Regions from separate parts of the Asaia spathodeae NBRC 105894 genome, predicted to be linked through region 2. Evidence: predicted binding sites of a transcription regulator. Region 2 holds the regulator's gene; the other holds the start of a gene.
What was found. Region 2 encodes HrcA, which represses chaperone genes, less so after heat shock. Its sites were predicted from a motif close to GTTNGCACTCNCNNNNNGNGAGTGCNAAC; they were not measured.
Positions count from the first base shown of each region.

Region 1: groES (co-chaperone GroES) is a predicted target of HrcA. The motif match lies at 1,630-1,658, and genes of this name have one in related genera.

Region 1 is NZ_BAPY01000004.1:188,598-192,005, reverse strand. Features, by position in the region: gene AA105894_RS04415 (S-methyl-5'-thioadenosine phosphorylase) at 1-240, shown strand, start outside; gene AA105894_RS04410 (DUF2934 domain-containing protein) at 297-626, opposite strand; gene AA105894_RS04405 (dienelactone hydrolase family protein) at 644-1,318, opposite strand; gene AA105894_RS04400 (DUF4169 family protein) at 1,371-1,604, shown strand; gene groES (co-chaperone GroES) at 1,743-2,033, shown strand; gene groL (chaperonin GroEL) at 2,085-3,408, shown strand, end outside.
Region 2 is NZ_BAPY01000002.1:135,106-138,513, forward strand. Features, by position in the region: gene AA105894_RS02210 (DEAD/DEAH box helicase) at 1-401, shown strand, start outside; gene bfr (bacterioferritin) at 729-1,220, shown strand; gene AA105894_RS02220 ((2Fe-2S)-binding protein) at 1,340-1,570, opposite strand; gene hrcA (heat-inducible transcriptional repressor HrcA) at 1,659-2,705, opposite strand; gene AA105894_RS02230 (MOSC domain-containing protein) at 2,786-3,408, shown strand, end outside.

The DNA.
Region 1 (3,408 bases), on a different contig from region 2:
TGCTGGCACGACGACCATGACTCGGTGACTGTGGACGCCGTCGTTGCCGTCATGACGCAGAATGCTGCCAAGGCGCGTGCGCTGGTCAAGGCGATCATTCCGGAGCTCGGACGCAAGCGCGGTCTCTGCCCCTCAGGCGCCGAGCGCGCTCTCGATCACGCTATCATCACGGCGCCAGGATCTCGTGATCGTCAGCTTCTCGACAAGCTCGATGCCGTCGCCGGGCGCGTGCTGCGCTAAAAAGCTGCAGCGGTGTGGATAAAGGCATCCGAGCCTTTATCCCTGCTCCTGATCTGTCAGGACGACTCGTTTTCTTTCTCGGGGAAGTGCTCGCGGTCGCCCTGATCGGTCTGTCTTTCAGGAAACTCCCCCAGATTCTTCTGGATTTCCGCATTTTCCACCTGAACATCGGCAAATTTAGGCTCTGGCAGATCCTTGACCGGAATTTCACCGGCATGAGGATTCTCCTCCATACCGATGATCTCCGATGCGTTCTCAAGATAGGCGTCGGCGCCGCAGCCGGGCTTGCCATCCGCCTCCCAGAGTTCCTGCGCCTTGGCCTTGATACGGGCGTCGCGCTCGGGGCTGTCGACCAGCGGATTTACGGGTGTTTTATCTGCAGACATTGTCGCGCTTTCGGTTATCAGAGATGGGTGGCAAAAAACGCCATGCTGCGCTCATGGGCGAGGTCGCGGGCGTACTTGTTGAAACTCGGGCGGTCGTCACAGCCGAAACCATGCCCAGCATCGTCATAGACAAAGATCTCGACCTCGGGCCGGTTCTCGCGAATGGTGTTGATATCGGTATGTGGGATATGGTCATCCTCGCCACCGAAATGGAGCTGAACCGGGCAATGGGGCTTCTCATGGCTCAAAGCGGCAATACCGCCCCCATACCAGGCGGCGGCGGCGGCAAATTCACGCGTGCGCGTGGCGGCTTCCCATGCCACCAGTCCTCCCCAGCAGAAGCCAAGAATGCCGACCTTCTGATGGCCGTGGCGGTTGAGGGCATGGGCACTGGCCGTAACATCGGCCAGAAGTCCGTCAGGGCTGATCCGGGCGCGCAAATCGAGGCCTGTCTGAATGCCCTCGCCATCATAAGGCAGAACTGCGTCGCGTCTGGCTCGGTCGAACAAGGCCGGCGCAATGACATGATAGCCGTGCCTGTCAGCCAGTTCGTCGCAGACAGCACGGATATGGTCCGTCAGGCCGAAAATTTCCTGCACCACGACCAGTGCGCGACTGGCGGTTGGCTCTCCTGCCTCGTAGGCTGCGAAATGATGGGTGTCCGAGGCAGTAAGGGATATCAGGCGTCCCATGGACCGACCCTCCTTCTTTCTTGTTCGCTCAAAGGCAGGATCAACGATCACCATGACTGAAATCGTCAATCTGCGTCGAGTGCGCAAACGTCTGGCGCGCGAGAAGGATGCTCGCAAGGCCGAGGAAAACCGGGCCCTGTTCGGTCGCACCCGGGGGGAGCGCCTGAAGTCTGAAGCCGAAAGCAGCCGTCTGACACGCGAACTTGATGGCGCGAGGCTCGACAGCCAGCAAAACGCGAGTGACGCTTCGATGAAAAACAGCATTTGTCCCGACGACGACACTTGACGATAGGCGAGGGCTCTCCTACCTCTTTGGCACTCTCGTATCGGGAGTGCTAACGCGCTGCGGCTAAGCGGGCGCGCAAACCGGCGGCGTTGCTTTTGAGCAAGGACGCCGCCTTAGAGAAAAGTGGAGCGATCCATAATGACAAATTTTCGGCCTTTGCATGACCGTGTCGTCGTTCGTCGCCTTGAAGGCGAGCAGAAGACGGCCGGTGGCATCATCATTCCGGACACCGCCAAGGAAAAGCCGATGGAAGGCGAAGTCGTCTCCGTAGGTTCGGGCGCCCGTAATGAGCAGGGTCAGCTCGTGGCACTGGACGTCAAGGCTGGCGACCGTGTGCTGTTCGGCAAGTGGTCCGGCACCGAGGTGAAGATCAATGGCGAAGAGCTGCTGATCATGAAGGAAAGCGACATCATGGGTGTGATCGGCTGATTTTCCAGCCTCCCCGTTATCGCAAACTGAACCTCTACTGGAGATAAGACTATGGCTGCCAAAGACGTAAGATTCGGCGCTGACGCACGCCAGCGCATGCTGCGCGGCGTTGATATCCTTGCTGACGCTGTGAAGGTCACGCTCGGCCCGAAGGGTCGTAACGTTGTTCTGGACAAGAGCTTCGGCGCACCGCGCATCACCAAGGACGGCGTTTCCGTCGCCAAGGAAATCGAACTGGCCGACAAGTTCGAGAACATGGGCGCCCAGATGGTGCGCGAAGTGGCCTCGAAGACCAACGATATCGCTGGTGACGGCACGACCACCGCGACCGTTCTGGCCCAGGCCATCATCCGTGAGGGCGCCAAGGCTGTTGCCGCTGGCATGAACCCGATGGATCTTAAGCGCGGCATCGACAAGGCTGTTACGGCCGTTGTTGAAGAGCTGAAGGCAAATACCCGCAAGATCACGACCCCGGCCGAAACGGCTCAGGTCGGCACGATCTCGGCCAATGGCGAGCATGAAATCGGCGAGATGATCTCGCAGGCCATGCAGAAGGTTGGTTCCGAAGGCGTGATCACGGTTGAGGAAGCCAAGGGCCTGCACACCGAACTCGACGTCGTCGAGGGCATGCAGTTCGACCGTGGCTACATCTCGCCGTATTTCGTGACGAACGCCGAAAAGATGATGGCGGATCTGGATAACCCCTACATCCTGATCCATGAAAAGAAGCTGTCCTCGCTTCAGCCGATGCTGCCGCTGCTCGAGAGCGTTGTGCAGTCCGGTCGTCCGCTCATGATCATCGCAGAAGACGTCGATGGCGAGGCTCTTGCCACGCTGGTCGTCAACAAGCTGCGTGGTGGCCTCAAGATTGCTGCCGTCAAGGCTCCTGGCTTCGGCGACCGCCGCAAGGCCATGCTGGAAGACATCGCCATCCTGACGGGCGGCCAGGTCATCAGCGAAGACATCGGCATCAAGCTCGAGACGGTTACGCTCGACATGCTCGGTCGCGCCAAGAAGGTGCATATCGAGAAGGAAAACACCACGATCGTTGAAGGCGCCGGTAACACGGACGACATCAAGGGCCGTTGTGCACAGATCCGCGCGCAGATCGAGGAAACCACCTCGGACTACGACCGCGAGAAGCTGCAGGAACGTCTGGCCAAGCTGGCTGGTGGCGTCGCCGTCATCCGCGTCGGTGGCAGCACCGAAGTCGAGGTGAAGGAGCGCAAGGATCGCGTTGATGACGCGCTGCACGCAACCCGCGCCGCTGTTGAAGAAGGCATCGTTCCGGGTGGTGGCACGGCTCTTGCCCGCGCTTCCGTTGCCCTGAAGGATCTGGCTTTCCAGAACGACGACCAGCGTGTCGGTGCGGACA
Region 2 (3,408 bases):
CCGAGCGCGCCGATCCGAAATGGCTGGTGCCGCTGATCTGCCGTCTTGGCGGTGTGACCAAGAGCGAGATCGGTGCGATCCATATCGATACGGACCATACCCTGTTCGAAATCGCGCCCGACAGCGCCGAGCGTTTCCGCTCCTGCGTTGCCGGCGCCGATGCTGACGAAGCCAAGATCGAGCCGGCTTCGGCTCCGACCGGCCCGTCTGCCCCGCCGCGCGGCCCGCGCCGCCCGCGTGAGGGTGGATTCGCCCCTCGTGGCAAGGGCGGCTTCCGCGGTGGCGATCGTGGCGGCGACAGAGGCGGAGAGCGCGGTGGGGATCGCAGTGGCGATCGTCCGGCCTTCCGCAAGAGCAGCGGTGTCGGCAACGGCAAAGGCTCCTCGCGCAAGCGCTACTGATTGACCCATGCGCCGTCGCCGAGAGGCGATGACGCACCGAAAAATGCCGGTACCGGGGCACCGCCCCCTGAAACGCCCCGCTTTTGCGGGGCGTTTTTCGTTGCGAAAAGATATTCCAGAATATGCTTCGTTGTTGCGACTGAAAATCAACTTCGTTTACTGACTCTGTAGAAATAAAGAGAGTGATTCTCAACTTCGATACTGGAATTATTATCTTCGTTATTTCTGTTGCACTGCATTTTTTTCTATGCTTGAACAGCGTCACACAGCCTGTCACGGGCGGCCTTGCGCCGTCCTGTCGCAACAGGACAGAGAAAGGAGCATCCCATGCTGAAAGACCCGAAAGTCGTCGAGCATCTGAACATTCAGCTGACGAACGAACTGACTGCCATCAACCAGTATTTCCTCCATGCCCGTACCCTGAACCACTGGGGCGTGACCAAGCTGGGCAAGAAGGAATATGACGAGTCCATCGAAGAGATGCGTCATGCCGACTGGCTGATCGAGCGCATCCTGTATCTCGGCGGCCTGCCGAACGTGCAGCGCCTGAACCAGATCCTGATTGGCGAAAGCGTCGAGGAAATTCTGGCCTGCGATCTGAAGCTCGAAGAGAAGGCTCTGGCCGATCTGCGCGAAGGCATCGCCTATTGCGAAAGCGTGCGTGACTATGTGTCGCGTGACCTGCTGATCCGCATCCTCGCCAACGAGGAAGAGCATGAAGACTTCATCGATCGTCAGTTCGATCTGATCAAGCAGGTTGGCATCCAGCGCTACATCACGCTGAACTCCTCGCCTGCTCCCGAGCAGACGGCAGAATAAGACCCTTCTATCGACACCATCCCGGCCCGTGGCTTGGGGGGCGATAAAAGAGTGACGAAAAAACCCGGCAGCCTTGCGGCTCGCCGGGTTTTTTCATGTCTTTTTTCAGAGCGATGCGCTCATGCAAAGGCGGCGGAAGCGCCCCCCTGTTCGACCTGCTGGAACAGATGCGCGTTTTCCTTGCGCTCGCGCATGAGACTGCGCAGCGCACACACCACACCGGGCACGCAATTGCCACACTGGGCCTTGCAGCCCTTGGATGCATAGACCTCGTTTGGCCGTGAGGCGCCCCGACGAACGGCGTCGGCGATATCATGATTGGTCAGGGCGTTACACGAACAGACGATCATCAGCCATTCCACTTCAGAACGGGCCGACCCTAACAGCGTTTGAGAACCAGTCGCAACTGAAAACTGCGAGTAATTCTTAAAAATAATATCAGCTCAGCAAGCGACCGATGACACGCGCCGTGTAATCCACAACCGGCACGATGCGCCCATAATTGAGCCGTGTCGGGCCTATCACCCCGATTGCACCGACAATCCGGTTGTTCTCATTGCGGGCTGGCGCCACCACCATCGAGACACCGGACATGCCGAAAAACCCGCTCTCGGCGCCGATATAGATGCGCACCCCGTCAGAATCCTGCGCCAGTTGCAAAAGCCGCAGCATGGTCTCCTGCGCTTCAAGCCGCTCGAACAGCATCTGGATGGTCGTGAGTTTCTCGATTTCGGTAATGTCTGTCAGGAGATTTCCCTGACCGCGCAGATAGAGCGTACCGTGCTGCTCGTCCCACATGGCCAGACCACTTTCGATCACGCTTGCAGCCAGAGAATCGAGATCGGAGCGATTCTGCTGAAGATTGGCCGCTACACGCTGACGCAACGCAGCCAGCGTCACATCGCCCAGCAGGGAGTTGAGATAATTACCGGCCTCGACCAGTGCCGAGGGCGGCAGACCGGGTGGCGTCTCGATAACACGGTTTTCGACCTGCCCGTCTGCAGCAACGAGAATGACGAGCGCCTTGCCTGGGCCAAGCGCCACGAATTCGATGTGCTTGAGCGCGCCATCGCCTTTCGGCGCCAGAACGAGCCCCGCCGCAGCCGAGAGGCCGGAAAGCATCGATGATGCCTCGGCCAGCGTCTCCTGCATCGAACGCCCCTTCAGCGCGAGTCTGCCGGCAATCTGCGCGCGCTCCGTGTCATCCAGCGCACCGAACTGGAGCAGGCCATCAACAAATAGACGCACACCCTTTTCTGTCGGCAGACGCCCTGCCGACACATGGGGGCTGAACAGGAGACCGGCCTGGGTCAGTTCGGCCATGACATTGCGTATCGTGGCGGAAGAAAGAGAAGGCGTCAGTCTCTGGGCCAGAGTCTTGCTCGCCACCGGGTCACCCGTCTCCATGTAATGCTCGACGATTTCGCGCAGCACCTTGGCCGAACGGGCATCCATACCACCCGGCAGGCTTGAGAGATCGATCATGCCCAGCCCTTTCGCGTGACCTGCCCGGCTGAAAGGGCCATGGTCCTGTTACCGTTCCACCCGGATCTGGAGTCGTATTCGTGACCCGTATTGCCGCCTTATACATCCATCCAGTCAAAAGCCTGCATCGCATCGATGTTGCGGCGCTTAATCTGGAACCATGGGGACCAAGGGGTGACCGACGCTGGCTGGTGGTCTCGCCGGAAGGCAAATTCATGACGCAGCGCCAATATCCCGCGATGGCGCGCATCATCACGGCCCTTGAGGGCGAAAATCTTTATCTGTCAGGCGGTACGGCAACGCCTCTCATGCTCGTGCCACCGGGGCCAGACGCGCCCCTTGCGCTTGTGAGCGTGTGGAAAGACCGTGACATCGAGGCACGTGATGCAGGCGATGCGGCAGCGGAATGGGTCAGCACCTTTCTCGAAACACCCTGTCGCCTCGTCTACATGGCCGCACCAGAGCGGGCGCGACCTGCCGCATTCGGGAGTGTCAGCTTTGCCGACGGCTTTCCGCTACTCGTGACCAATACGGCTTCTCTGACCGATCTCAATGAACGCCTTGACCAGCCCGTACCCATGGAGCGGTTCAGACCCAATATCGTGGTCGAGTCAGAGACGCCCTGGGCCGAAGACACATGGCGTATCCTGAAGATCGGCAGCGTTGAGCTCGAACTGGTCAAGCCCTGCAGTCGCTGCATCGT